Regions from separate parts of the Paraburkholderia sp. GAS334 genome, predicted to be linked through region 1. Evidence: riboswitches for the same ligand, from Rfam matches in the RefSeq annotation. Region 1 holds a riboswitch; each other region holds the start of a gene.
The links. A riboswitch is a leader RNA that binds a small molecule or an ion and turns the genes downstream of it on or off. The one in region 1 is predicted to bind cobalamin.
Positions count from the first base shown of each region.

Region 2: linked by a shared signal. The riboswitch ahead of P3T21_RS12235 (CbtB domain-containing protein) and the one ahead of cobG (precorrin-3B synthase) in region 1 are both predicted to bind cobalamin.
Region 3: linked by a shared signal. The riboswitch ahead of P3T21_RS20690 (TonB-dependent receptor plug domain-containing protein) and the one ahead of cobG (precorrin-3B synthase) in region 1 are both predicted to bind cobalamin.

Region 1 is NZ_JBNDMO010000009.1:211,547-221,486, forward strand. Features, by position in the region: gene cobN (cobaltochelatase subunit CobN) at 1-329, shown strand, start outside; gene P3T21_RS18660 (ATP-binding protein) at 326-1,393, shown strand; gene P3T21_RS18665 (vWA domain-containing protein) at 1,423-2,058, shown strand; gene P3T21_RS18670 (flagellar brake protein) at 2,087-3,013, opposite strand; gene cobJ (precorrin-3B C(17)-methyltransferase) at 3,171-4,883, opposite strand; gene P3T21_RS18680 (precorrin-2 C(20)-methyltransferase) at 4,871-5,602, opposite strand; gene P3T21_RS18685 (precorrin-8X methylmutase) at 5,603-6,229, opposite strand; gene cobG (precorrin-3B synthase) at 6,222-7,628, opposite strand; cobalamin riboswitch at 7,722-7,900, opposite strand; gene cbiE (precorrin-6y C5,15-methyltransferase (decarboxylating) subunit CbiE) at 7,986-9,194, shown strand; gene P3T21_RS18700 (cobalt-precorrin-5B (C(1))-methyltransferase) at 9,194-9,940, shown strand, end outside.
Region 2 is NZ_JBNDMO010000005.1:293,095-303,034, forward strand. Features, by position in the region: gene P3T21_RS12210 (IclR family transcriptional regulator) at 1-496, shown strand, start outside; gene P3T21_RS12215 (IclR family transcriptional regulator) at 521-1,303, shown strand; gene P3T21_RS12220 (PepSY-associated TM helix domain-containing protein) at 1,576-2,811, shown strand; gene P3T21_RS12225 (hypothetical protein) at 2,930-3,067, shown strand; gene P3T21_RS12230 (CbtA family protein) at 3,197-3,943, opposite strand; gene P3T21_RS12235 (CbtB domain-containing protein) at 3,955-4,164, opposite strand; cobalamin riboswitch at 4,206-4,348, opposite strand; gene P3T21_RS12240 (histidine phosphatase family protein) at 4,380-4,958, shown strand; partial or broken gene P3T21_RS12245 (AsnC family transcriptional regulator) at 5,036-5,131, shown strand; gene P3T21_RS12250 (hypothetical protein) at 5,321-5,485, shown strand; gene ggt (gamma-glutamyltransferase) at 5,590-7,206, shown strand; gene P3T21_RS12260 (amidohydrolase family protein) at 7,220-8,506, shown strand; gene P3T21_RS12265 (ABC transporter ATP-binding protein) at 8,508-9,578, shown strand; gene P3T21_RS12270 (ABC transporter substrate-binding protein) at 9,652-9,940, shown strand, end outside.
Region 3 is NZ_JBNDMO010000011.1:12,047-21,986, reverse strand. Features, by position in the region: gene cbiB (adenosylcobinamide-phosphate synthase CbiB) at 1-88, shown strand, start outside; gene cobD (threonine-phosphate decarboxylase CobD) at 81-1,115, shown strand; gene P3T21_RS20720 (cobalamin-binding protein) at 1,160-2,026, shown strand; gene cobC (alpha-ribazole phosphatase) at 2,132-2,713, opposite strand; gene P3T21_RS20710 (adenosylcobinamide-GDP ribazoletransferase) at 2,698-3,456, opposite strand; gene cobT (nicotinate-nucleotide--dimethylbenzimidazole phosphoribosyltransferase) at 3,481-4,536, opposite strand; gene P3T21_RS20700 (ABC transporter ATP-binding protein) at 4,533-5,363, opposite strand; gene P3T21_RS20695 (FecCD family ABC transporter permease) at 5,363-6,454, opposite strand; gene P3T21_RS20690 (TonB-dependent receptor plug domain-containing protein) at 6,491-8,380, opposite strand; cobalamin riboswitch at 8,482-8,730, opposite strand; gene P3T21_RS20685 (ATPase) at 8,918-9,292, shown strand; gene P3T21_RS20680 (cell division protein ZapA) at 9,289-9,603, shown strand; RNA gene ssrS (6S RNA) at 9,740-9,921, shown strand.

The DNA.
Region 1 (9,940 bases):
TGAACCCGAAATGGCTCGATGGCGTGAAGCGGCACGGCTACAAGGGCGCCGCGGAAATCGCGGCCACTGTCGACTATCTCTATGGCTACGACGCGACAGCGCGCGTGATATCGGATCATCAGTACGCGCTGGTGACGGACGCGTATCTGAACGACAGCGGTACGCGCGATTTTCTGGCGGCGCACAATCCGCATGCGTTGCATGGCATCTGCGAGCGTCTGCTCGAAGCGATGCAGCGCGGCCTGTGGCAGAACCCCGGCGACTATCGCGCGCAGGTTGAGCAGCATCTGCTGGCAAGCGAACAGCAACTCGAAGGAACACGAACATGAACGCATCGACGGATTCGCGCGATGTTGCAACCTCCGTGCCGGGTCGGGCCACCTTTCCGTTTGCGGGGTTGATCGGCCAGGCACCATTGCAGCAGGCGTTATTACTCGCGGCAATCGATCCAGGGCTGGGTGGCGTGCTGATCAGCGGCCCGCGCGGCACCGCGAAATCGACAGCGGCGCGTGCGCTCGCCGAATTGCTGCCCGAAGGGCAACTTGTCACACTTCCGCTTGGCGCGAGTGAAGAGCGGCTGATCGGCACGCTGGATATCGAAACAGTCCTGCGCGACGGTTCGGTGAAGTTCTCGCCTGGTCTGCTCGCGAAAGCGCACCGTGGCGTGCTGTATGTCGACGAGGTCAATCTGTTGCCCGATACGCTGGTCGATGCACTGCTCGATGCGGCGGCGAGCGGCGTGAATACGGTCGAGCGCGATGGCATTTCGCACAGTCACGCGGCGAGCTTTGTGCTCATCGGCACGATGAATCCGCAGGAGGGTGAGTTGCGTCCGCAACTTATCGATCGTTTCGGTTTGATGGTGGAACTGGAGAACTGCTTCGATCCGCAGGTGCGTCAGCAGATCGTCAAGGCGCGCCTTGCGTTTGAAGCCGATCCGTCCGCGTTTCGTGCGAAATATGCCGCGCAGCAGACGGCTTACGTGCAGCGTATTCACGCCGCGCGTGAACGCGTGCCGCAACTCGGGTTCGGCGATGCGCTTCACGATCACGTCAGCCGTATCTGCATCGATGCTGCAGTGGATGGGCTGAGGGCCGATCTCGTCATGTTGCGCGCGGCGCGCGCATTGGCAGCGCTGGAGCTGGCCGCGACGATTACCGTTGAACACGTCGATCGCGTCGCGGAAGCGGTGTTGAGGCATCGTCGACTTCAGCGCGGCCCGCACGCGATGCCGCCGCCGTCGAAGCCTCCGCAGACCACGCACGAATCACCGCAGCAGCCGCGGTCGGAAGACAACGAAAGCAGCGAAGGCGACTGGGGTCATCTGCCGCCAGAGACGGTGGGCACCACGGCCGTCAAGGGCGTCATTCCGCTACCCGTAAAAAAACGCTGAGCCATCGATCAGGCGCCGCCGTTGGATCGATCAGCGGTGTTCGATGGCCACACACAACAGGCGCCGCCACACATGGCTCAAAACCTGGCAGACGTATCGACTGGCCGTCGACGCTCACAGCGAAACGACGCGAACATCTGACGCCAGCGCATTTGCGCTTCGTACGCGAAGCATCGAAGGGTGGCGTGCTGCACTGTTTCGTCCTCGACTGTTCCGGCTCGATGCTGTCAGGTCAGCAACTCGCGTTAGCCAAGGGCCTGCTTGTCGCGATGCTCGATCAGGCTTGCACGGCGCGCGCCGAAGCGGCACTGGTGTGTTTTGGCGGTATGCGCGCCGATGTGCGATTCGGACCTGCGGTACCACGCTGGTGGAATGAGCGCTGGCTGCAACCGGTCGGTGGTGGAGGAGGCACGCCGCTCGGTCTCGGTATATCGCGGGCGTCTCACGTGCTTGAACGCGCTGCGCGCAGCAAGCCTTTGCAGCAGCGCTGGCTCTGGCTTCTGTCGGATGGACGCAGCGGCGATCTGCCGCTACGTCCCGCGCTTGCAGATCAGATCGTGTGCGTCGATTTCGAACGCGGTGCGGTAAGGCTCGGCCGCTGCGAGCAACTGGCGCGTGCATGGGATGCCCTGTGCTGCACGCCAGAAGACCTGATCGCGTCCTGAGGGAATCAGGACGCGCATCGGGCCGTGTTCACGTGCGCGTCATGCTGTTCCAGATGTAGGCGTCGTCCTGACGATCGAACACGAATGCTTTCAGTGCCGTCTGCATGGCCGGTTCCAGCACATCGAATTCGAGGCCGTGCGCCGTCAGTTCCTTGTGCGTTTCGTCGGCCTGCACGTTGCGGATGACCGCACGCGTCTCGATCAGGGTCTCGATGTCGCCGGACTTGATCCAGAACGACAGACGCAGCCGCTCGCCGACGCGCCCCAGCATGTTCTTTGTCGCAAGTGACAGGCCGAGCGCGCTGACTCCATCGGCGAGGCCGACACCATCCCATACTTCGTTGGCTTCGCTACCGTAGCGAACCGCGAGGTGCGCGTGCACGCGGATCGAGCGTCGTTCGCGCAGGCGCCGGATCGCGCCGGGTTTCGACAGCACGACGTAGTTGAACGGAAAGTTGCAGAGTGCCTCGACGGTGCACGTAAAGCGGTAAACGGCCTGGCTCGCGATCACAACGATGTCGACGTTCTCGTTGACCTCGAGCGGCGACGCCTTGCCGTTCGCGACCGGTGGCGTGATGAACAGCACCTGGTTGGGCGCAAAGCCGATCACGCGGGCCGGATGCATCGGACGGCCCATGCCGATCTGCGAACGCACGCCCAGCAGCGCGCCAATCGGCAGATGCATTTCAGCAAGCGAAGTGGGATGGGGCGCTTCGCCTTCAGGCTGCGGGGAGGTTGCGCCCGCAACAATCGTGTCCTTGCGGCGCGGCCGGAAATGTTCGAAGAGGAACTGGCGTTCCTCTTCGTTCGCGATCGAAGCGCCGCGCGCCCGCAGCAGCGTGCCGTCCTGATCGATGAGAGGCCACGGCAGCGATGTCGCAACAGGCACCTCATCTGCCTTCAGCGCCGTTTGGGACACGACGATCGATTCTTCTGCCAGTTCGTTTGAAGACATATGCCGACCACCTCATTTCAGGTTCTTAACGGTCGTATACGGCCTCGTGGAATAAAACTTTAATTGAAGGTTTAAGAAAATCCAGAATTGCCGGCGATATACGGATTCGCTTATCTGTTGCGCATAAGCGTATGAAGCAGGATACGTACAGAAAAAGCTAGCGATACCAGCGCGGCGTATAAACCCATTCGGTTTTGCCATCGACGGAAAATGCCCGCGTATGTGACGAACCGATAATGACCATTGTCCGCATATCGACCATTTCGCCACGAAGTTCGCCGAGCGACGTATAAATCACCTGGCCGCCAGGTCGTCCGACGTTTCTTCCCAGCACAACCGTAGTGGACGGAATACGGAATTCGCGAATGATATCGAGCGCCTTGTCGAGTTGCCAGGGTCGGGCGCGCGAAACCGGATTATAGAAAGCCATCACGAGGTCGGCTTGAGCCGCATGTCTCAAGCGATTTTCGATGACTTCCCAAGGCTTCAGATTATCGGAAAGCGACAGCATGCAGAAATCGTGACCGAGTGGCGCGCCGGCTTGCGCGGCGGTCGCCATTGCGGCTGAAACGCCGGGCAGAATTTCCAGTTCGACGCCGGCCCAGCGCGCATTGTCCGATTCATGGAGCGCCTCCAGTACCGCAGCGGCCATCGCGAACACACCCGGATCGCCGGACGACACCATCACGACAGAACGCCCCATGGCGGCCAGTTCGAACGCGTGACGCGCGCGCTGCATCTCCTCGCGGTTGTCCGTGCCATGCACGCGCTGGTCCGCGCGGAACGGGCCCGCCATCGTCACGTAGGTTTCGTAGCCGAGAATATCGGTGGCTGCGTTGAGTGCGGAACGGGCAGCGGGCACCATCAGGTGGGCGTCACCTGGGCCCAGGCCGATGACGGTCAGACGTCCGCGGGCCTGTCCAATGGACGCCGGATCGACAGGCGCGCGGGCAAGCGCCAGCGCAACCGGTGAAGCGCCTGCCCGAATGTCGTGCGGCACACGCATTGCGGCTTCGAGAAGCGAGAGGGGTTCCCGCGCATCGGCGGCGGCCGGCGTAGAGACAAAACGAAGCGGCACGCCAAGCGTATCGGCGGCTTCGGTCAAGGCTTCATCGCCTGCGCGCTGGATGGGCGCGAGCAGTGCGGCCAGCGATAACGCGGCGATCCCGTTCGCGTCCAGTGCCTCACGTACGCGCTCCGCTACGCGTTCATCGAGCGTGCTGACCGCAGCGACGACACTGCGCGGATGAATCAGCAGCTCGTCCACGCGGCCATCCCATGCTTCCGGCGTGACGCGTATCGCGCGTCGCGCCGCTGTCGAGCGCGGCAACTGCGCATCGTCGAGCCACGGCGCGGCGCCTTCTATACGCGTGCTTTCGCCTGCAAGCAGGTCCGACACGAAACGCTTGCCCTGCGCGAGACTCGAAAGCGCGTAACCGTCTGGCGGATTCAGCACGCACGTGCCGAAACGCAATTCGCCGCTTGTGGTGATGGCGGGCGCAACCTTCAGGGCTTCGGCGATTTCTCGCGCCATCGTATTTACGCCAGCCAGACCGCCAAGCAGCGGCACGACGGCGCTGCCGTCTTCGGCTACTGCAAGAACCGGCGGCTCTGCCCCCTTGTCCGACAGCAGCGGCGCGATGCAGCGGATCACGATGCCCGCCGCACACAACGCGACGAGCGGCGTGCCGCGTGCGTAGAGGTCACGCAGATGCGCGCTGAGTTCGCTATACGCAACATCGGCTTCGGCGCGTCCTGCCAGCCCATGCACCTGAGCGTCCGGATAACGCGCCTGGATGCGGCGCGCCGTATCGAGCGCGCCGGTGCCGAGGATCACGATCGCGGGCGCGATAGCATTTATCCGCGCCATTTTTCCCCCGGCACGACGAGCAGCGAAAAATACGGCGACGCCATCGGATCGACTTCTGCAAGCGGCACGACCCGCTGATTCGTCATCGTTGCGCGCTCAACGTAGAGCGCGCGCTTTTCAAGGCCCAGTTCGCAGAGCACGCGGCGCACCTTGTCGAAATTGCGGCCGAGTTTCATCACGACCGCGGCATCGGCATCGGCGAGCCGGCGTTTCAGTTCGTCTTCAGGCAGGACCCCGGAAAGCACCGATAGCGTCTGGTTGCGATACACGAGCGGCGAGCCGAGTATCGCCGCGCCGCCCAGCATCGAGCACACGCCGGGCACGACTTCCGCTTCAAAGCGGCTTGCCAGCCGGTCGTGCAGGTACATGTACGAGCCGTAAAAGAACGGGTCGCCCTCGCAGATCACGGCGACATCGCGGCCTGCGTCAAGATGGTTCGCGATGATGTCGGCGGCGGTGTCGTAGAAGTCGGCGATGACTGTTTCATACGACAGCGGCGGCGCGAGCGTTTCGGTCGTTACGGGATAGACGAGCGGCAGGCGGAGCTGCGTTTCGTCGAGATGCATTTCGATGATGCCGAACGCGTTGCCCTTTTTTCCCTTCGCCACGAAGTACGCGACGACGGGCGCCGCCTTGAGCAGTCGCACCGCTTTCAGCGTGATCAGCTCCGGGTCGCCGGGGCCGACGCCGAGTCCAAAGAGACGTCCACGCACCGTCATTTATTCTTCCTCCGACGCAAGCGCGTTAACCGCGGCGGCCGCCATTGCGCTGCCGCCACGCCGTCCCGCGACGATCACGAATGGCACGCCGCGGCTGTTTTCCGCGAGCATCGCCTTCGATTCTTTCGCACCGACGAAACCCACCGGGAATCCGAGGATCAATGCGGGTTTCGGCGCGCCGGCGTCAAGCATCTCGAGCAGATAGAAGAGGGCCGTCGGCGCGTTGCCGATCACCACCACGCTGCCTTCCAGATGCGGTCGCCACAGCTCTAGCGCTGCCGCTGAGCGAGTGTTGTGAAGCGTGAGCGCCATGGGCGGCACGGAAGGATCGCCAAGCGTGCAGATGACCGGATTGTCCGTGGGCAGGCGTGCCCGCGTGACGCCTTCGGCGACCATGCGCGCATCGCAGAGAACCGGTGCGCCGCGCAGCAGCGCCGCGCGGCCGGCCACGCCGGCACCCGTGGAAAACTGCAGATCGTCGACGATGTCGACCATCCCGCACGCGTGGATCACGCGGACCGCGAGCTTTTCGAGGTCGGCGGGAATGTGGCTCAGGTCGGCTTCCGCGCGGATCGTCGCGAACGACTGGCGATAGATCTCCCGACCGTCGCGAATGTAATCAAGCATCGAATGATCTCCGGGTCAGGCGTTCAAGCGAATCGGCGGCCTGTTCGATCGTCAGGTGTTGTGCGACACGCTCGCCAAAACCAGGCGTGCCGTCGCGTCGATAAAGATCGTAATGAGCGGGTGCAACGGCGAGCAGCGTCCACGGCGCGCAATGGGCGGCAGCGCACGAGCGTGGACAGCCACTGAGATGCACGTCGACGTGAGCGGGCAGACGCGCGGCAAGCAGCAGGGCATCGGCCTTGGTGTCGGCCATTCCCTTCAGGCAGCCTTGAGAACCCGTGCAGGCGATCAGGTGCGTGAGCGGATCGGATGTGCTGACAGCGAGTCCTAGTGACTCAAGTCGTTTTAACGCCTGAGGCGTATTCTCACTGGCGATGTCCGGGATGAGCACACCTTGCCATGGCGTCATGCGAAGCGTTGCGTTGCCCACGTCGCTAGCAAGCTGGGCAAGGCCTTTGAGCATTGGAACATCAATGCGTCCAAGCTTTGGCTGGCCGCCGATGTATGAAAGGCCGGTGTTGATTTGCGGGTGCGAGCCGAGTCTCAGTGACTCATCTGCCGGGAAGCGGCACCACGCGTCTGAACGAATATCCCGCGCGAGAGTGAAATCGACTCTGGACTGTGCAAGCTGCAAAACAGTCTCGACGCCGTGTGTAGCGAGCACATCACGCATGCGGGAATCGTCGGGGGCAGCGAGGTCGAGGAACGTATGCAGCAATGCGTTGACCAGCGGAGGAACCTGGTGCGGCAAAACGGAAGCCAGCGCTTTCGACGCCGGGCCTTCGCTTCTCTCGCGCACGTTGGTGCGGACCGGCGGACAACCCGCAAGCCCAAAAACAAAACGCACTTCGTCGAGATCCCGCACTGCAGCAAGCCAGATATCGTGCGGATGACCGAGCATGGCGAGGCGCTCGCCGCCATCGAGCATCAGCGCGAACTTGGGTGAAAGTGCCGTAAAACGCGGATCGTTTTGCAACAGCGCGAGGATCTGCGACGCAAGCGGCGTGACGTCGAAGAGCGCGTGTGGATCGCGGCCCGCAAGCGGACTGACCATGAGATTGCGGATGTCGTCGCGCGCGATCGGGTTCGTTTCATCGTCGGCAAACGGTCCTTGCGGCCCGAGTCCCGCATGCAGCAATCGCTCGATCAGCGCGTTTTCGTGGCCCGCGCGCACGCCCCGCAGTTGCAGGTTTGCGCGGTTCGTCACCTCGATCACGCCCGACGCATGCGCGTCGACTGCATCTGCGATAGCCCGCGCCTGTTCCGCGCTCAATTCCCCGCAAGGCAGCTTGAGCCGGCAGAGGCCGCCGTCAAGCGCCTGCACGATGCGAAACAGCCCAGGGCAGGCCGAAGGGCGCAATGCGGCAATCGGAGCGAAGAAAGACGAAACGTGGTTCAAGAGGTCACCGGGTTGTGCGCCGCGCGACGGCCCGAGCACCCCGCAAAGGGGGAAATGCTGCGGCATCGGTACACCCCGCCCGACGTTGGCTGGCACGAACAAGTCTCACCGGCAGGTCTCCTGGCTGGCAGGTCGTGGTCCGCGCCGGCCTTCCCGGTCAAACCAGTGGCACAGGTGAGGCGCGGACTCGCTGCATACAGTTGCGGGGGCAGCCACAGTCGATCTGTGTTCCCTCTTCGGCCCCGAAGGGCACCGGCGAGGCTGTATTATGCCTTTTTTCGCACAGCACAAGTACGCTGCGGCCTTGCCTGGTGCGCCGCAGCAGTCATATCGGGAATCAAGAATGGGGATGGTCGCATGCGGGCATGGCTGACCGTAGTGGGAATGGGTGACGACGGTTTTGCCGGTCTGGGACGGCCGGCGCGGCGTGCGCTGCTGGACGCGTCAGTAGTGTACGGCGGTGAGCGTCACCTCGCGATGCTGCCGCCGCGGCTGCGCGCGCGACGCGAGCCGTGGCCGCGTCCGTTCGACCTGGCGCCGGTGCTCGCGCATCGCGGCCCGAATGCATCCATCTGCGTGCTCGCGAGCGGGGACCCCATGCTGTTCGGCGTCGGCGCAACGCTCGCCCGTCAGGTATCCGCCGACGAAATGCGCGTGCTGCCGGCGCCTTCGTCGTTGTCGCTGGCGGCGGCGCGGCTTGGCTGGCCGCTGCAGGATCTCGCGATGGTCTCGCTTGTCGGCCGGCCGCTCGCGACGCTTAACGCGCATCTGCATCGTGATACGCGGCTGTTCGTCCTGAGCAGCGACGGCCGCACGCCCGCCGCCATCGCCGCACTGTTGACCGCACGCGGTTTTGGTCCGAGCCGGATGATCGTGCTGGAGCACCTGGGGGGCGCGTCGGAACGGCGGATCGATGCACGCGCCGACGCATGGACTGCGAGCGAAGTGGCTGCGCTGAATCTTGTCGCCGTCGAATGTCGCGTTTCGCAGGAAGCGCAACCGCTGCCGCTCACGAGCGGCTTGCCAGACGAAGCGTGGCTGCACGACGGGCAGTTGACGAAGCGCGATATCCGTGCGATCACGCTCGCACGCCTCGCGCCAAAGCCGGGCGAACTGCTCTGGGATGTGGGCGCGGGTTGCGGCTCGATTGGGATCGAATGGATGCGCGCGCACCCATCCTGCCGGGCCATCGCCATCGAGGCGCAACCCGAACGGCAGCGTTTCATCGAACACAATCGCGACGCCCTTGGCGTGCCGGGCTTGCAGATCGTCGCGGGCAAGGCGCCGGATGCGCTTGATGGCCTGACTGCGCCTGACGCGATTTTTATCGGCGGCGGCGTCACGGTGCCTGGCGTACTCGACACCTGCTGGGCGCAACTGCGTAGCGGCGGGCGGCTCGTCGCCAATGCGGTGACGGTGCAGAGCGAGGCCGCGCTGGTCGCATGGCGCGAACAGCACGGCGGCACATTGACGCGCATTAGTGTCGCGCAGGCCCAGCCGCTTGGCGGCTTCGACACCTGGCGCCAGGCGTTGCCGATCACGCTGCTCGAAACCGGCAAACCATAATGCGCGACGAAACGCCCGAACAGCCCGCGCCCCTGCGTAGCGGCTACACGACCGGGAGTTGTGCGACGGCGACCTCGCTTGCCGCTGCGCGTCTGCTGCTCGTGGGCGTGGCATCCGATGTCGCGGATATCGTGTTGCCGAAGGGCCAGCACGTGCCGATGCCGCTCGTGTTCTGCCGCCTGACAGACGACGGCGGCGCGGAAGCAGGCACGATCAAGGACGCCGGCGACGATCCCGACGTGACGCACGGCGCGGTGGTGTTCGCGCGCGTTCAGTTGCGCGCGCAACCAGGCGTGCGTTTTTTCGCGGGGCCGGGCGTGGGTACGGTGACGCGCGCTGGCCTGACGCTGGCGGTCGGCGAACCGGCGATCAATCCCGTGCCGCGCCAGATGATGACGCAGCACCTCACCGAACTCGCGGTCGAGCACGGCTATGCGGGTGGCTTCGACGTCACGATTGGCGTCGAAGGCGGCGAAGCGCTTGCGCTGAAAACGATGAACCCCCGGCTCGGTATCGTCGGCGGTCTGTCGATTCTTGGGACCACAGGGATTGTCCGGCCGTTTTCGTGCTCGGCGTATATCGCGTCGATCCATCAAGGCATCGATGTCGCACGCGCAAATGGTTACCGGCATATCGCCGCGTGCACCGGTAACACCAGTGAAGACGCAATGCGTGCGCACTATGGCCTGCCGGATATCGCGCTCATCGAAATGGGTGATTTCGTTGGCGCGGTGCTAAAGCATTTA
Region 2 (9,940 bases), on a different contig from region 1:
GTCACTCGGAATGCGCGACCGCACGCAGGTCGTGTACGTCGAGACTTCAAGGGGACATGACTCGCCGGCGTTTCGCCCGGATACGGGTGCTTCGCTGCCGGTTCTGGCGTCGGCGATGGGGCGCGCCTGGCTTGGACGTGCGGCGCCCGCACAGCGCAGCGCCGTGCTCGAACAGGTGCGCACGAGAGACCCTTTGCAATGGCAGACTTATCACGCATCGGTGGACGCGGCGCTGCGCGCGTTCGCGAGACGCGGCTTCGCCCTTAGCGAGGGCGACATCAAGCGCGACATTCACGCGGTCGCCGTGCCGATGCGCACACCGATCGATTCGGAAATCTTCGTGTTCAACTGCGGCGTGCCGCAGACTCAACTCGCCCCGCGCACATTAATCGACGAAATCGCACCGAAGCTGATGCACATGGTGGAGACGATCGAACACGAACTTGCCGCACAGCATGACGCCACGCCCGTAGAGAAGGCCCTGAAACATCCATGAATCTGATCCCGAACAGGACTTGCCATGTTCGCGCCGCCTGACGATGATGACCGCCAGTTCGCCGTCACGCTGGCACGCGGACTCGAAATGCTGCGTTGCTTTTTGCCCGGCGAAAGGATGCTGGCCAATCGCGACTTCGTCGAGCGCACCGGCCTTTCCAAAGCCACCGTTTCACGGCTTGCCTATACGTTGACGGAGCTCGGCTATCTGCGTCACGACGTGCAGGAGCGCAAATACCGGCTCGGCGGTGGCGTGCTGTCGATGGGGTATCCACTGCTTTCCGGCATGCGCATCCGCCAGATTGCGAGACCGTTCATGCGCGAACTCGCCCTCTCGATACGCGGTGCGGTGTCGCTCGGCATGCGGGACCAGGCGAACATGATCTACATCGAAAGCTGTTCAGCCGACAAACGCTCCGACGCGCGGCCCGACGTCGGAGCGATCCGCCCCGTTCTGCGCACGGCGATGGGACGGGCGTGGCTCGCCGCCGTGGCGCCCGAAGAACGCGAAGTGGCGCTGAACCAGCTGAGGGTTGGCGTACCTGACCAGTGGCAGCAATATCGTTCGCAACTCGATCAGGCGATGCGTGACTACGCGGAACGGGGCGTGTGCGTGTCGTACGGCGACATGCAAAAAAATGTGTACGGCGTGGCGGTACCGGTGTGCGCGCCGGTCGATTCGGAAACGCTGGTGTTCAACTGCGCCGTGCGGGCTCACACACCGCAGGCGCGCGCGCTGCTCGACGACGTCGCGCCGCGTCTCATGATGATGGTCTCGAACATCGAGGCCGCCGCGGGTTTGCGATGACGTGACGTCGGGACTATCGCCACAACCCGCCGACTCACCACAGCCCCGCGACAATATCCACGAACACGATCTTCACGATCGTCATCGCCGGAAAAATCATCGCGTAACCGATGTCAGGCTTGTCGCTAAAACGGCGGCTTACGGACAACTTGCGGCCCGGCCCCGCAGCCGTTAAGATGCGAACAATTCTTATTTACAAAGAGCCGATTTCCCGTGTTTTTCGTTGCGCAATCTATTGCGGCCGGGCCCGCGCGCGCGGGCGCCCGCGCGACATGAGGCCGCTGCTCGTTCGCCTGCATCGCTGGATGGGCGTCGCGACGGCGCTGTTCCTGTTCGTCGCCGGACTGACCGGCGCGGTGATCGCATGGGATCACGAACTCGACGCGGCGCTGAATCCATCGTTCTTCCACGCGCGCACGAATGGGCCGGCGCTGCCTTCGCTGGAACTGGCAAAGCGCATCGAGGCCGCCGATCCGCGCTTCGACGTGACGTATCTGCCGCTCGGCGTCGAGCGAGGCCAGACGTTGCAGATGATGGTGCTGCCGCGCACCGATCCGAAGACCGGCCAGCCTTACGCGCTCGGCTTCAACCAGCTTGCTGTCAACCCCGCCACCGGCGAGATTCAGGGCCGCCGCGAATGGGGCGCCGTTTCGGTCGCGCGACTCAACCTGATTCCGTTCATCTACAAGCTGCACTACACGCTGCATCTGCCGTTCATGGGCAGCTTCGACACGGGCACGTGGCTGATGGGCATCGTCGGCATTGTGTGGCTGTTCGATAGCGTGATTGCGCTCGTGTTGTCGTTCCCGAGCGTGAAGGCGTGGCGCAAGTCGTTTGCGTTTCGCGTGCGGCGGGGCGGCTACGCATTGACGTTCGACCTGCACCGCTCCGGCGGCGTCTGGATCTGGGGCGTGCTCGCGATTGTCGCGCTGACTTCGGTCTCGATGAATCTCTCCGATCCGGTGGTGCGCCCGATCCTTTCGACGGTGTCGACGCTCACGCCGACGCCTTTCAACAATCCCGAACTGAAACGTCGCGGCGAGCCCGGCAACGTATCGCTCACGGCTGAGCGCATCGTGCAGATGGCAGCGCAGGCGGGCCGCGAACGCGGGCTCAAGTCGCCGCCGGGCGCGCTGTATTACGTGCCGTCGTTCAATGCATACGGTGTGGGATTCTTCGCGCCGGGCCACGATCACGGCGACGCCGGTCTCGGCAACGCGTGGCTGTACTACAACGCGAATACCGGCAAGCTGGCAGGCGGATCGATACCCGGCAAAGGCTCGGCCGGCGACATCTTCATGCAGGCGCAATACCCGCTGCATTCCGGCCGGATCATCGGGATCGGTGGACGAATTCTGATGAGCTTCACCGGCATCGCGGTGGCGATATTGAGCGCAACCGGGCTGATGATCTGGCTGAAGAAGCTCGGTGCGCGCCGCCGTTCTGCGGCGGCTGCAGCTGCGGCGTCCCGCTCGGGCGTCACGCGGGAGTCTGCTGCGCAGTCCTGACCACGCAGCACGACACACGCTGTCGCGCGGACGGCTGCGAAGCTCTGTGGCTTGATACGCGGGCACGCCGTGCCGCCCTTCCACATGACGTAGCTATCGTCGACATCCAGGTCATCTCGTGTCTTCTGTTGCAGCATTCAAACTGGTATTGCTCTCGCTCGTCGCGATCATCGGACTCGAGCTCCTTGCGGAACGTCTGCGTCTGCCGCCAGCCGCCGCGTTATTGGAAGTGTCGGCGCGGCTTGCGCGCGGTTGAGCGGCGAGCGGCGGGATACGCCAGAAGAAGACGGGGGAGAAACGCAGACAGTTGCAGGCTCAGGCGTTGCCTTCCGGCTGAACCGCCTGGGCCCGTATCAAACGACATCAAAGCGACATCAAAGCGACATCAAGGCAACGCGGATGTCCTGGCTTCGCCCGCGCGAAGTTGCGCGCGTTCGCTGCGTTCGACGAGCCAGCCGAACAGCAGCCCGATCGTCGTCCAGATGATCAGCTGCATGCCGATCGCCGCAATGCGGAAATGCCACAGCAGCGTGGCCGGGAAGGTCTGCGGCACCTCGTTGATCACCGGCATCGCGATCTGCACGGCCGCGATGATCGCGACGTACACCCCACCGCCGATGATCGCCGCGTTCCACTGACCGAAGCGCGCAACCGCGCGTCGCCGCACCTTCAGCGAAAACACCAGCGCAACCAGCGATATCGCGATCATCAGGAAGAAGAGCCCGGTGCGCGAGCCGATCGTTTCGGGGTCGCCGATGGAAGGCGGATTAGCCGGATACTTGAGATTCGGCACGATTACGAGCGCGATAAACGCCGCCGCTGCGAGCATCGCGGACAGCGCCCGCGCGCCCAGCTTGCCGACGCGGCCATACGCATACGCGAAGGTCAACGCGAAGAGTCCGCCGAATGCCGCGCCGTACACGACCACGCCAGTCAACAGGCCGAGACCCGCCTGCGTTTCGCGACTGACAAGTTCAGGCTCCGGCGCTTCGCCACGCGCCGCTGCGGCTTTCTCTTCGAATGTAATTGCCTGCTCGACCGCGGGTTCGCCGGCGAAGCGGGCGAATGCGAACGTGAGGAGTCCCGCGGCGATGCCTGCAAGCATGCCGCGTACCAACAGTTTGCCTACCATGTGTGCCCCCGTTAGTGGCAGGGGAAGCCGAGCAGATGGCGGCCGTCGTGGACGAATTCGTGAACCATCATGCCAGGGACGAGCGACGTCGCCCCTTGTTCAGCGCCGACAAAATACAGCGCAAGCAAAAGCAGCAGGCCACCGAAGATGACCCACGGCAGCAGTTCGCGCAGGGGGATCAGTGCAGGTTGAGCGGCCGGCGTGAAAACGGTGTCAGTCATGATGAATCTCTCCAGGGGTTACGCGCCCCGACAGTCGACTAGAAAAGGGATGACTCGAAGCTCAGGTCTGGCTTTCGGCTCTATGCTGAGCCGATTACAGTGGCGCGACCGCGCCGGGCTTACACCGGCTTCCGCGCTTCGGTGACGCTATTCTACGCGCTAAACTTCGCCGCGCCAGCGTGATGAACGCTACGCCTCCGACAAAGGGACACGAGATGCAGACACGGTTGCTGCTGGTCAGCCACGCGGCGACGCGGGCGATGCGCGTGGGCGCTTTCCCGGCCGACGATCCGCTCGATGCGCGCGGCCTGGCCGAGATCGAGGCGTGGCGCGAGCGGGCGCAGATCGTCGCTCAAGCCGCGCGCGTCTTTCGCAGCGACGCGACCTGCGTCCGCGAAATGGCTGAAGCGCTTGGGTTGAAGACGGAAGCCGCGCCCGCGCTGGCCGATGTCGATTGTGGCGAGTGGCGCGGCCGAAGGCTCAGCGATCTCGCCGCCGAAGAACCGGATGCGCTCGCCGCATGGACGCGTTCGCCCGACGCCGCGCCGCCTGGCGGCGAGTCCTTCGGCATGGTCCTCGCCCGCGTCGGCGCGTGGCTCGACGCGCTTCAGCCTGCACACGACGGCGACGCTTTAGTCGCGATCACGCATGCGGTGGTGATCCGCGCGGCGATCATTTACGCGCTGGGCGCACCGGCCTCAGCGTTCAGGCGGATCGAGATTGCCCCGCTGTCGATTGTCGAATTGCGGCGTTCGCGGGACAGAAGCTGGGTCTGGTGGCCGGGCCACGCCTGAAATCTGAGGGGAGGGAGTGGGAAGCGGAACTGCAGAAGAGAGAACATGCCTTCGTACCCGCTGGGCGCTACGTCCGACGCGAGAAGCTGTACCGGATTGCCGGGACCCGCCACAGCCGCTCGATGTTCGCGGTGCGCTGCATGAAGAGCGTGCCTTCGGTGCAGATTGGGTAAGGTGGCGATAGCTTGACCTTCGCACCGCCCTGGCGCGCGTTGCCGCAACGTGGTGCACCGCCCGTCAAGGCAACGGCCAGCAATTGTCACCGGCACCCCCACAGGCAAGCCCCGACGCTCATCGGCATGGAGCTTGCATAGCCGCTCGCATCGCGTCCCTCACGGACGCCCGACGAGCGGATCTCTCCCATGCTGCGCGACGAAGCGCCCTATAAGGCAATCCTCGATCACATTCGCTGGACCCCTGCGCCCGTACTGTACGCGCAGCGACATGGGCTGCTGGAACAGGACGCCGCCGTGTTCCCGACCTCCGCCGACAGCGTCGAAAGCGCCGCTGCCGCGGCGTTTCCTTGAGCCGCCTGATGCATCACCGAGGTTGTCGCGACCTGAGGAATTCCTCAGGCGCATTTGAGGCGCGCCCGATTTCTGGCGCAGAGGCCGGCCTTTAGGCTCGCATGATGCACAACCCGAACGAAACGCCCGCGCGTACGACGCGCCCCGTCAGCCGCGCCGAACGCGGCATGGTCGCCACCGCGCATCCGCTTGCGACGCAGGAAGCGCTCGCCGTGCTGCGCGCAGGCGGCAGCGCAGTCGACGCCGCACTCACTGCCGCCGCGATGCTCAGCGTCGTGCAGCCGCATATGACGGGCATCGGCGGCGACGCGTTCTGGATGATCGCGCCTGCCGGTGAGGCGCCGATCGGCATCGACGGTAGCGGGCAGAGCGCGCGACGCGCGACGCTTGAGCGCTTTTCAGGTCACACAGCGCTACCGACACGTGGCGCGCTGGCTGCGTTGACGGTTCCTGGCGCGGTCGGAAGCTGGATGCTGGCGCGTGAGCGCTTCGGCAAATTGCCGCTTGAGCGCGTGCTCGCTCCCGCGATTGACTACGCGCGCGAGGGCGTCGCGGTCGGACGCGATCTTGCGCGCTGGTTTGCGGACGACGCCGAAGTACTGCGCGCCGATGCGGGCTGCCGTGCGACGTATTTCGATGAGCACGGTCACGTGCTGAAGGAAGGCGCGCGTCTCAGGCAACCCGCGCTCGCCGGAACGTTCGGACACCTCGTGCGTCATGGCCTGTCGGCGTTCTATCGCGACATCGGCGATTCAGCCGCTGCATATGTGGATGCGCAAGGCGGTCTGCTCGATGCCATGGATTTCGCCTCAAATCGCGCGCAATGGGTGAAGCCGCTGCGCACGCAATATCGCGGCTATGAGGTGTGTCAGATGCCCCCGCCGTCGCAAGGCGTGGCAGGCGCGATGATCCTCAACTTTCTGGATGGCGTGCAGATCGATCCGCGGGCGCCTCTTGGCGCCGATTATTTTCACGCGAAGATTCAGGCGATCAAATGGGCATTTGGTTATCGCGACCGGCATCTGACCGATCCCTTGATTGTGAAGGTGCCCATTGATGAACTGCTTGCTGCGTCACTCGCTGCACGCGAACGCGATGCGTGGCTAGCCGACGCGACGCGCCAGCACGCCGCCGTCGCGCAAGGCAGCGATACGACGTTCATCTGCGTAGCCGACAGCGAAGGCAATGCTGTTGGCCTTGTGCAAAGCCTGTACTTCGATTTTGGTGCGGCGCTGCTCGATCCGGCGACCGGCGTGCTGTTGCAAAACCGTGGGTCGTTCTTCTCGCTCGATCCGCGGCATCCGAATGCGCTCGCGCCTGGCAAACGCACCGCATCGACATTGATGTCCGCGATGCTGCTTAAGGACGGCCTGCCGTATCTCGTCTACGGCACGCAGGGTGGCGAAGGACAGCCGCAAACGCAGACGTCGATCGCTACGCGCGTCGCCGATTTCGGCTGGGACGTGCAGCGCGCAATTGAAGCGCCGCGCGTGCTGTGCGGCCGTGCGTGGGGCGACGCATCGAACCGTCTGCTGCTCGAAGACAGCGCGCCCGCCGCGACCTTCGATGCGCTGCGGGCGCTCGGTCATCCGGTCGAAGCGGCTGCCGCGCTGCATCCGCTATTTGGCACGGCGCAGGCGATCCGTCTGCGCGGCCCGTGGTCGCCGTTCTTCGAGGGCGGTGCCGATCCGCGCGGCGAAGGCGTCGCGCTCGGCTACTGAATACGTCGACGCCATGACCCCGTCAACCCGCCACGTCGATCTGCTGATCCGCCACGCGCGCGTCGACGACGACGCGCCGCTCACTGACATCATGATCAACGCTGGCCGCATCGTTGCACTTGCAACCGGTTGGGACGGCACGGCTCGTGAAGAAATCGACGCCGCCGGCCGCGCGGTCGTGCCGGGCTTTATCGAGCCGCATATCCATCTCGACAAGGCGATGTGGCATCGCGCGCGACCTTCGGTTGCCGGCACACTGGAAGAAGCGATCCGCACCACGGGCGAACTGAAATCGCGTTGCGACCGTGAAGACATGCTGACGCGCGCGCGACGTGTTCTCGACATGGCCGTGCGCAATGGCACGATCGCAATGCGCACGCATCCGGACGTCGATCCGATCCAGCAGCTGCTCGGCGTCGAAACGATGCTCGAACTGCGCGACGAATATCGCGATCTGATCGACCTGCAGATCGTCGCGTTTCCGCAGGAAGGCCTGATCAAGGCACCCGGCACGCTGCAATTGCTGGAAGAAGCGTTGAATCTCGGCGCCGACGTCGCCGGTGGCTGCCCCTACAACGAAGCGAGTCGCGAAGACACCGAAGCCCATATCGATGCGGTATTCGCGCTTGCGCAGCGCTTTAGCGTCGACATCGACCTGCACGCCGATTTCGCCGATGACACCGCCGACGCCCGCTTCTTCGCCACTGAATACATCGCGCGCAAGACAATCGAGACTGGCTATCAGGGCCGTGTGTCGCTTGGACACGTCACGAGTCTCGGCTCGCTGCCGCCCGCGCAACTCGCACCGCTGGTCGAACTGCTCGCCGATGCGCACATTCATATCGTCACGCTGCCCGCGACCGATCTTTACCTCGGCGCCCGCCGCGACACAGAAAACCCGCGCCGCGCGCTCACGCCATTGCGCGCGCTCGTCGACGGAGGCGTGAACGTCGCGTATTCGTCGAACAACGTGCGCAACGCATTCACACCGTTCGGCAACGCGGACGTGCTGACCATCGGCAACCTGCTCGCGCACGCTGCGCAATTCGGCACGCCATCGCAGCAGGCGCAGATTCTCGCGATGGGCACCGTCAATGCAGCCCGCGCAATCGGCATCGAAGGCAACTACGGCATCGCGCCTGGACGGCTCGCCGATCTCGTCGTGCTCGATACGCCATGGATCGCCGACGCCCTGCTCGACATGCCGCCGCGCACCTGGGTCATCAAGCGCGGCCGTATCACCGTGACCACGCATCACTGCTGCGAGATTCATCGCGCTCATTCCACAGAAGAGGTGTAACGTGCCCGCCCCGCTCTCATCGTCCGCTTCATCGTCTTCCTCGAATCCGCACGCGCAGTCGCAGATCGAACTCGTTCACGTGACGAAACGCTATGGCGACAGCGTGGCCGTCGACAAGCTCGATCTCTTTATCGAAGGTGGCAGTTATTGCTGTCTGCTTGGGCCATCCGGTTGCGGCAAGACCACGACGTTGCGCATGATCGCCGGCCACGAAACCGTCAACGACGGCGACGTGCTGATCGGCGATCGCAACGTCACGCTGCTCGAACCGAGCGACCGCGGCACCGCGATGGTGTTTCAGCACTACGCGCTGTTCCCGCATCTGTCCGCACTCGACAACGTTGCGTTCAGCCTGCGCATGCGCGGCGTCGGACGCGAAGAGCGCGAACAGCGCGCGAAAGCGTTGCTCGAACTCGTTTCAATGGGCCAGTACGCGCATCGCAAGCCAGCGCAGCTTTCCGGCGGCCAGCAGCAGCGCGTCGCACTCGCGCGTGCGTTGCTGAACCAGCCGCGCTGCCTGCTGCTCGACGAGCCGCTATCCGCACTCGATCCATTCCTGCGCGTGCAGATGCGTGCCGAACTGAAACGCTGGCAGAAAGATCTCGGCATCACATTCGTTCACGTCACGCACTCGCAGGAGGAAGCGCTCGCGCTGGCCGATCTCGTCGTCGTGATGAACGGCGGCAAGATCGAGCAGGCGGGCACGCCGCATGAAGTGTTCAACCATCCGCGCACGGAATTCGTCGCGCGTTTTCTGGGCGCGCACAACGTGATTCCGGCGGGTCAGCAGATGATCACCGTGCGCGCCGACCAGTTGCGCGTCGCACCGCACGGCACCGTACCCGTGCAGGACGGCCGCGAAGGCTTGAGCCGCATTGGCGGTGTGCCTTGCCGCGTGACGGCAACCGAGTATCACGGCACGCACGTCCGCATGAGTCTTGTCACCGCCGATACCGATCGCGAGCTGATCGCGCTCGTCGGCGATGCTGAATACGACCCCGCCCAGATGAAGGTAGGAGCGCGCGTCATCGTCTGGTGGAGTGAGGCACATGCGCATGCGCTTGCTGCCTGAAGCGCATTGAAACACGCTTTGAACGATCCGATTTTCTCTGAAAGCATCACAAACGCAACGAGGAGCCTTTGCCATGAGCGACAAGAAAACAACGGACGCCCAGGTGGACACCGCCGCCACAGCCGTCCCTGAGACAGCAACGCATGCACCCGAAGCCGCCGCGCCTGGCGGTCTTTCGCGCCGCACCTTCCTGAAGGGTGCGGTTGCGGCCGCCGGCATCACCGGCTTCCCGTACGTCCACGCGCAGGAAAAGATCACGCTGCGCTATCTCGGCACGGCCGTGAACCAGAGCGCCGACATCGCGAAGAAGTTCAAGGAAGACACGGGCATCGAGCTTCAATACATTCCGCTCACGACCGACG
Region 3 (9,940 bases), on a different contig from region 1:
GGCGCTGACGCTCGTCGAGCGGAGCGTGTTCCTGTGGCTCGCCGTGCTGATCGTACTGGCCCTTCTGAGCGTGCCGTTCAATGTCTGACGCAATCGCTCACGGCGGCAATCTGCACGAAGCGGCGCGCCGCTACGGCATCCCGTACGACGACTGGCTCGATCTGTCGACCGGCATCAATCCGCACGGCTATCCGGTGCCGCCGGTTCCCGCTGACGCGTGGCGTCGCCTGCCCGACGAAGGCGATGGTTATGCCGCCTGCGCCGCGCGCTACTACGGCGCGCCAGACGCCTCACACGTGCTTCCAGTCGCGGGCAGTCAGGCGGCGATCCGCACACTGCCAAAGCTGTTGCCGCACGGCACGGTCGGCGTCGCGCCGTTGACGTATGGTGAATATGCACCGGCGTTCGTGCGCGCCGGTCATCGGGTGATGACGCTCGACGTTGCCCGCGCATCGTTGCCCGACGAGATGACGCACGCGGTTGTGGTCAATCCGAACAATCCGACGGCGCAACACGTTAGCGCTGCGACGTTGCTTCGATGGCACGCGCAGTTGTCGGCGCGCGGCGGCACGCTGATTGTCGACGAAGCGTTCGCCGATACGATGCCATCCGGATCGCTCGCGGGGTCGACGGATCTTGCCGGGCTTGTCGTGTTTCGTTCACCGGGCAAGTTCTTTGGACTCGCCGGCGTGCGCGCGGGCTTCGTGCTTGCCGCGCCCGCGTTGCTCGCCCCACTGCGTGAAGCGCTCGGCGCGTGGACCGTGAGCGGTCCCGCGCGTCACGCTGTTACCGCTGCATTCAGCGATGCAAAATGGCAGCGCGCGATGAAAGCGCAACTCGATACAGACAGCGCACGACTGGCCGCGCTGCTCGACGTGCATCGGTTGCCGCTGCATCGCACGCCACTCTTCGCATGGACACCGGATGCACGCGCAGAGGCGCTTCATCACGCGCTCGCGCAACGCGGTATCTGGACGCGTTTTTTCCCGACGCCCGCAAGCGTGCGTTTCGGTCTGCCTGCGTCGGATGCGCAATGGTTGCGTCTCGAACAGGCCTTGAAAGACAGCATGCGTGAGATCGAAAATGCGTCCCCCTCTTCCGTGCCCAATCGATGAAGAAGCGCTTTGCCCTCTTTGCCCTTACCGCCTTAACGGCCGGCATGGCGTCAGCAAACACGCTCGCGATCAGCGTCACCGACGATTCCGGCGCCATCGTCACCCTTTCCGCTCCAGCTCAACGCGTGATCAGCCTCGCGCCGCACGTCACCGAACTGCTTTATGCAGCCGGCGGCGGCTCGAAACTGGTCGGTGCCGTGACGTATAGCGACTATCCGCCCGAGGCGAAACAGATCCCGCGCGTCGGCGACAACAAGGCGCTCGATCTCGAACGCATCGTCGCACTGAAACCGGATCTGATCGTCGTGTGGCGTCATGGCAATGCACAGCGGCAACTCGATCGTCTGCGTGACCTGCACATTCCACTGTTCTTCAGCGAACCGCATCATCTCGACGACATCGCCGTCTCGCTGACGAAGTTCGGCACGCTGCTCGGCACATCGTCGACCGCTGACGCTGCCGCGAACGCGTATCGCAACAACATCGCGCAACTACGGGCGCGCTATGCGGCAAAGCCGCCCGTCAGCGTGTTTTATCAGGTCTGGGATGAGCCGTTGATGACGCTCAACGGCACACACCTGATCAGCGAAGTGATCGCGCTCTGCGGCGGACGCAATGTGTTTGCGAAGCTCGAACCGCTCGTGCCGACGGTCTCCACCGAAGCGGTGCTGGCCGCGAATCCGGAAGCGATCGTAACCGCATCGCCCGGCGCGACGACGCCCGACCGGACCTTGCCGCAGATCGATAAATGGCGCGCGTGGCCGGCGCTCGATGCAGTCGCGCACGACAACCTGTTCACCATCGATGGCGATCTGATCAACCGTCCCGCACCTCGCATCGCGCAAGGCGCTACGCTGCTCTGTCAGGATCTGGAGATGGCCCGCTTGCGAAGAACGGGCGCTGCGCGCTAACGGTGGCTCGTGCATTTGAGTTGCCCACGCGCGGCTTATGTGCGGCTCACGTGCGGCTTATGCGTTGCGCTCGCGCCGCTTGCGCGTGGCCTGGGTGCGAGTCGCTCACGCGTTCCAGCGCACGAGCGTCCACGGCTGGGTCGCATCGCGACGCCTTAGCCACACCACACCTGCAAAATCGATCGACCACGAGAGCGCCTGCTCAAGCGATACGCCAAGCGAAAGCGACGCCAGCACGCGAATCACACCGGCATGCGTGACGACATGCGCGCACGTGTGACTGGCTCCGGCTTGCCATTGATCGAACCACCCCTGCACCCGCGCGCTGAACTGCGCGACACTTTCGCCGCCATGCGCACGTGCATGATGCAAATCGGCCGCCCAGTCGTCGAGCAATGTGCGATCGATGGCGTCCCACCGCTGCTGTTCCCACGTGCCGAAGTCCATCTCCTGCAAGCGCGTATCGATATGAAGCTCGCACCGTGAACGCGCGGCCCATGGTTCTGCAATCGAAGCGCATCGCGTGAGCGGACTCGACCACACAACGTCCGGTGTGGGAAGAACAACCCGCCGCTGAAGCGCCGCCACGCTAACGAGCGGCTCATCGACAAGCGCCACGTCGCTGCGCCCGTAACAGACGCCTGCATCGATCGCGACCGTCGGATGGCGGATCAGTACGAGATCCATGCCAGCCCCGTCAGATAGATCGCGATTTCGAAGACCTGCTGCGCGAAGCCGAGACAATCCCCCGTATAACCGCCGATGCGTCGCACGAAGTAACGCCCGAGCGCGAACCGCAGTACGAGCAATACAGCAAGCGTCGCACAACCCGCGTGCCAGTCCGGCCAGAAGAGCCACGCCAGACCAAACACGCCGGCCAGCATCAACGCAAACACGCTCATGCGCTGCGCGACCGGCTTCGCCTTGCCTTCGGCGCGCACGTAGTCGAGCGTCGCAAGATAGCTGATCGCACACGCACGGCTTGCCGCATGCGCCGCGATCATCAGCCACGCGGCACGCAATGGCGGCAACGCGGCCAGCGTCTGCCATTTGAGTGCGAGCGCAACGATCAGCGCGATTGCACCGAACGCGCCGATGCGCGAGTCGTGCATGATGCGCAGCACGTCCTCACGCGTGTGTCCGCCGCCGAACGCATCGAGGCAGTCGGCGAGACCGTCTTCATGGAGTGCGCCGGTGACAAGCAGCGTCGCGGCCATCGAAAGCAGCACGGCTACGCCCGGTGGAAACACACGCAGCGCCGCAAGATAGACCACCGCCCCCAGACCGCCGACAAGCGTGCCCACCAGTGGAAAATATCGCGCCGCCGCGTTCAGATAGTGCGGCTCATAGCCGACCCAGCGCGGCACCGGCACGCGCGTGAAATAGCCGAGCGCGGTGAAGAAGTAACGCAGTTCAGCAAGCGGATTCATGATGGCGCGGGCCCGGCTGGAGCATCAGGCGTCGCGGTTCGCGACACCCGCGGACTCGAAGCTCGCCATCTCGTTGACGAACGCGACCGCTGCCCGCAACAATGGCAGCGCGAGCGCGGCGCCCGTGCCTTCACCGAGCCGCAGGTCGAGCGCGAGGAGCGGCTGCGCGCCGAAATGTTCGAGCATGCGTCGATGCCCGGCTTCGTTCGATGCATGCGCGAACACGCAATAGTCGACGACATCGGGTGCCAGCCCCTGCGCAACCAGCAAAGCCGATGTCGCGATGAAACCATCGACCAGAATCGTCATGCGCACTTCTGCTGCGGCCATAAACGCGCCGGTCATCATCGCGATTTCGAAACCGCCGAAGGTTGCAAGCACATCGATCGCCGTGCGGGCCTGCGGATGCGCGGCCAGCGCCGCGGCCAGGATGTCGCGCTTTTTCGCGAGACCCGCGTCATCCAACCCCGTGCCACGCCCGACGCATTCGCCGATCGGCACGCCGCACAACCGGCTCATGATGCACGCCGCCGCCGACGTATTCGCAATTCCCATCTCACCGAACCCGATCACGTTGGTGCCGAGCGCTGCATGATGTCGCACGCGCGCCGCGCCGGCCTGTAATGCGGCGAGCGCTTCATCATGCGTCATCGCGGGTTCGTGCGCGAAGTTGCGTGTACCGTTTGCCACGGGAATGTCGATGAGTGCTTCGGACGGCGGCAACGGTGTCGCCACACCCGCATTCACGATTTCGAGCGTCAACCCGGCGACGCCGCTCAGCGCATTGATCGCCGCGCCGCCCGCCAGAAAGTTCGCAACCATCTGCGCGGTGACCGCCTGCGGATACGGGCTCACGCCTTCGTGCGCGATGCCGTGATCGGCGGCGAAAACAATCATCGCCGGGCGCGCGATCACCGGATGCGTCGTGCGCTGGATCATGCCCATCTGAAGCGCGAGGTCTTCGAGCCGGCCAAGACTGCCGGGCGGCTTCGTTTTCGTATTGATGATGTGCTGCAGGTCGGCGCGCAACGTCCGATCGAGAGGTTCGACAACGGGTAGCGCGGGCGTGAATGAAGTCATGGTTGTCTGCTTGAAGAATAAGAGTTGTTGCGTTGGGTCGCGGGGATCAGCGCTTCATGCTCGCCGTCGCGGATCAGGATGAGCGGATAGCCGAAGGCGCGGCTCGCGAGCGCCGGCGTGAGCACGTCGCGCACGGCGCCCGCGTGCGCAGCGCCGTTTCCATCGAGTAACAGCGCGTGTGTCGCGAAGCGGCGCGCAAGATTGAGGTCGTGGCACGAAAAGATCACGCTACGCTGCGACTGCTGCGCCCAACGCATCAGCGCTTCGAGACAGTCGATCTGATGATGCAGGTCGAGATGCGACAGCGGTTCATCGAGAAGCAGCAGCGGCGCGTCCTGGCACAGCACCGCAGCAAGCGCCACACGTTGCCGTTCGCCACCGGAGAGCGACAGCACGTCGCGCGTTTGCAGCGCGGTGAGACCGAGCGTATCGAGCGCGGCGTGTGCAGCCGCTCGATCTTCCGCACGTTCCCAGCCCCAGCCTGCGAGATGCGGAAAACGGTTGAGCATCACGATGTCGAGGACGCTCGCGCTGAACGCATCACGCTCGCCTTGAGGCATCAGCGCGCGACGCTGCGCAAGCTCGACCGGCGACCACGCGTCGATGCGCATGCCGTCGACTTCGACGTGACCGCTCGACGGTTCGAGCAGACCCGCCAGCGCAGAAATCAGCGTGGTTTTTCCCGCGCCGTTCGGACCCGCGATGCACCACACTTCGCCGGGATAGAACGTGTGCGTGAAATCGTCGAGCAGCGTGCGAGTGCCGGCGCGCAGTGTGACGCGTTGCGCGGAAAGTGCCGGAGTAGCGGGAACGCGTGCGTTCATCATCATCGCCTGCGCAATAGCATCCAGAGGAACACAGGCACGCCCGCCAGCGCCGTGATCACGCCAACCGGCAACTGCGCGGGTGCGATGACCGTTCGCGCGACGAGGTCGGCTCCCATGACGGCAAAGCCACCCGCGAGCGCGGCAGCGGGCAGCAACATGCGCTGGTCGTTGCCGAAGCACAGTCGCAGCATGTGCGGTACCACGAGTCCGACGAAGCCAATCGTGCCGCCCGTCGTTACCGCAGCCGCAGCCGCGAGCGACGCCACGAGATACACACGAAGCCGCACGCGTATGACGGGCACGCCAAGCGCCTGCGCCGCCGCATCGCCGCGCAGGAGCACGTTCAGTTGCGGCGCGGCGGGCACGATCGACACAAGCGCGACGAGCAGTGCAACAAGCGCAACCCACGGCATGCCGCCGCCGTTGAGATCGCCGGTCAGCCAGAACAACATGCCGCGCAGACGGCTTTCGGGCGCAACGCTCAGCAGCAATGTGATGACAGCGCCCCAACCCGCCGCGATCACCGCGCCGGTCAGCAACAGACGCGGCGACGCATCCTGCGGCTCACCGCGCCACAATTCACGACGCGCGAGGCCGAGCACCAGCAGGATCGACACGAACGCACCCGTGAACGCGCTGGCATCGACGATCCACCATGCGCATCCGGCAATCATCGCGACGAGCGCAAAGCTCGCCGCACCGCCCGATACGCCAAGCACATACGGCTCTGCCAGCGGATTGCGCAGCAACACCTGCAGCAGCGCGCCGGCAATCGCGAGCAACGCGCCGCACGCAAAGCCAGCCAGCGCACGCGGCAGGCGCAGTGTGCGAACGATCTCGATCGCGAGATCCGGTGACGACGACGAAGACGATGACGTTAGCGACGACGAAAATTCACTCACATGCCACGGCATCAACGCAGCAAGCACACGCAGCGGCCCCACTGCGACACTGCCAAGCGCGAGCGACGCAATGAACACAACAAGCGCCAGCATGCCGAGACCGCACCAGATCAAGACGGCGCGCTTCGCGGTCATACCCGTGACGGAACGCATCGCAGCGCGATTCATCGCGGTGAAATCAGACGACATATCGACTCAGCCTGTGAGGCAGCAACGCAAGGCGCGTCACTGCTGCTGCCAGCCGAGCGTGAGATACGCGCCGCGTCGCGGGGTGTTGTATGTGTAAGCCAGTTCATAGTCCCTGTCGAAAAGATTCTGGATCTGCGCGGCCACGTACCACGCCTTCGTGATGGTGTAGCGCGCCGACAGATTCACGACGCCGTAGCCTGCAAGTGTATTGCCGCTATCGTTTCGCTTGCCGCTCACGAGCCACTCGCCGCCCACACGCCAGCCGCCGATATCGCGATTCGCCGCGAACGAGGCGAAGCGACGCGCGCGCCGGTTCAGATCGGTGTCCGTGTCTTCGTCGACGGGATTCTGGACCGTAAAGGTTGCGCGCACATCGGTCTTGCCGACATGCCCGCTCCACGATCCCTCGACGCCCTGCACCTTCGCTTGCCCGACGTTCTGCGCAACGAATTCACCTGGACTCACCTGCTGATACTCGATCAGATTCGTATAGCGCGTCTGGAATGCGGTGAGCTTCATCACGCCGAGCGCGTTCGACGCGTACTGCAACGCCGCTTCGACCGAATGACTGCGTTCCGGCTGGATCGACGGATTGCCGCTGAACGGGAAGTACAGATCGTTGAAGGTCGGCGCGCGAAAAGCATCGGACCAGCTTGCAGTCACCTTCCAGTGATCGGTGAAATCGTATCCGTAGCCGAGATAGTAACTGTTCGCGCCACCGAAATCGGAGTACTGGTCGCGTCGCACGTTCGCCTGGAACTGGCTGGCGCCAAAGCGTCCCGTATAACCGGCGAAGCCCGAGTTCACGTGACGGTCGGGCGCAGCGTAGGCGTTCGAATCAAGGCTCTGGTCGAGATGCTCGTAGCCGAGCTGAAACTTCTGCTGCGGCGCGAACGTGAAATCGTTCTGCCACGTGTATTGACGGTTATCCGTGTTGAAGTGGTCGGTGTAAGTGCCGTTCAAGGCCGTCGTGCTGCGATCGTTACCCGCAGCGACGATGAAGTGCGTCGTCCACCCGTCGGTCACGCGACCGTTCGCGAACACTGACGCCTGCTGTACCTTGCTGTATAGATTGTTGAGATCGGTGGGCGCGCTGAACGGATTGTCGAAGCTGTCGTTGCCGTTCGACTGGAAGTAGCGCACGCCCACGTCCCAGCTTTCGTTGAAGCGGTGCCGCACGGATGCCGCGATGCTTTCGTTCAGATAGCCGTTCGCGTTCGGGTTGACCGGCGCGAGCGCGGGATTGATCGACGAGAAGCCGTCGTCCTTCGCGCGCGCGATTGAAAGGCTGAAGGTCGTCTTGCCGTCCTTGTCGAGCGCGCCATCCACGCCGGCCTGCTGGCGCTGCGTGTGATAGCTGCCGTATTCGACGGAGAAATTGAAGCGCGGCGGATGATTGCCGCCATCTTTCGTGAACACCTGCACGACGCCGCCAACCGCACCCGATCCGTACAACGCCGACACGTTACCGTTCACCACCTCGACGTGATCGATCTGGTCGAGTGGAAGCTGTTCGATCTGCGCGTTGCCAAGGCTCACCGAATCGACGCGCACGCCATCGATCAAAATGAGCGACTGCTGCGCCGAAGCGCCTCGCAGAAAAAGACTCGCCGACGAACCCGGGCCGCCATTGCGCACAATCTGTGCGCCGGGCGCGAGTTGCAGCAGGCCGGGCAGATCGCGCGCGGTGCTGTCGGCGATGTCCTGCGGGTCGAAGCGCGTGGTCTCTGGAATGGCATCGGCGAGCGACTGCGGTCCGCGCGCCGCGGTGACCACGACTGGCGCCAGCGTGACCACTGGCGCCGCGGACGGCGTCGCGTTCTGCGTGGACGCCGGTGCGTCGTCCGTCTTCGCGGACTGGGCCTGTGCGGCAAGCGGCAGGCCGGTCAAGGCGAGCAGCGCCGCGCGGGCGATGGGCGTGTACATCGGATGAATTCCTGTGGCTGGCGTGCACGGCCCGCTTCCCCGCAGGCCGTTGCGTAGCAGGACGGCCGTTCATCGACGCGCAGGCAGCCTGACGCGTGCGAACGACGTCCTTCCCTCTGGCCGGTATCCGGGCTGGCGACGCATCGATCCGCCTTCCCACGCATGAATGCGCAGTGGCATTGCACGCCTTTTTTAAGGGCGTGTACTGGATCGACTTGCGTGAAATAACGCGGTCGCTTACCGTTGCGGGGGCAGCACAGGTTAGCGCGGCCGTATCGCCGCGCGCCCTGTTTCCCGTTTAACTGCGCGACATGAAAACGCGCGCGGGCACCAAAGTGCCGCAAGTGTAGGAGCGACCTGCTGTAGCGTCAAGAAAGCCCGGCTCACTGCAATTCGCGTGCGCGCCATTTGCACGATTTCAGCGTTTTGCAGGCATAAAACTCGCAAAAAGCCGTGTTGTTACGTCTCGAAACGAGACAATTGTCGGAACCTGCGACATTCCGCGCTAGAATGCCGTGTCTTTAGAGGACGCAGCACATGCTCAACGAACTCGAAACACTCTCACAAAACATTGGCCGGCTGATCGAAATCAGCCAGCGTCATCACGAGGCGCGCCGCGCACTCGAAGATCAACTCGCCCAGGCGCGCGCAGAATGCGCAGCCATACGCGTTGAACTCGAGCAGACACGCGAAGAGCGCAACGCGCTGCAAGCGGAGCGCGACACGCTCTCGTCGAAGATCGACGACGCGCAGGTTCGCCTGAACGCCATCCTCGAAAAACTCCCGCGCGCGCGATCGCACGCCGAGCCGGACAACCAGCTCGACCTGCTTGCGACCTCGCAGCACGAGGCGCATGAAGAGCACGACCAGGAAGCCGGCCGCGAAGTCACCCGCCACGGAGAAAATGCATGACCACGAAGCAGATCGAAGTCTCGATTCTCGGCCAGCCGTATCGTCTCGCCTGTTCGCCGGAAACCGAAGGCGCGCTGCTTGAAGCAGTGGCACGTGTCGATGCGGAAATGTCGAAGATCCGCTCGGGCAGCAACGTGCGTGGGCAGGATCGTATTGCCGTGATGGCGGCGCTGTCGCTGGCATCGGAACTGCTTAAGCTGCAAGCCAGTGTGCGACACGGAGAATCTTTTCCCGCTGAAGAAATCCGGCGTACAATGCACTCCATGAACGAACAGCTGGGCGCAGTCATCCAGCAGTACGGTGTGCAGTAAAAGTTTTAAAGGCCGGTTGTTTTAAAGGGCGATTGTTTTAAAGGCCGGTTATGTGGCCGGTCTTCGAGTTCAGCGCAGCGTACTTCGTGAGGTCGCTGTGAATGCAGCGAGCGTCTGGATTCAAAAAGTTTAGTCAGCTTCCCTGCCTGGTTCGCCAAGGTCATATATTCCTTGAACCAATGCCATGTGCACGGTTGCGGAAATTTGCAGCACGGGTGTGCGCGTCACTCTGTCTGATGTACCCGAAGTGCGGCTAACTGCGACCAATTCTGAACTCCCGGTTCAGGATGCCGGCCTAGCGGCTATGGCGGGGACCTATCCAACGGCATCGGACACT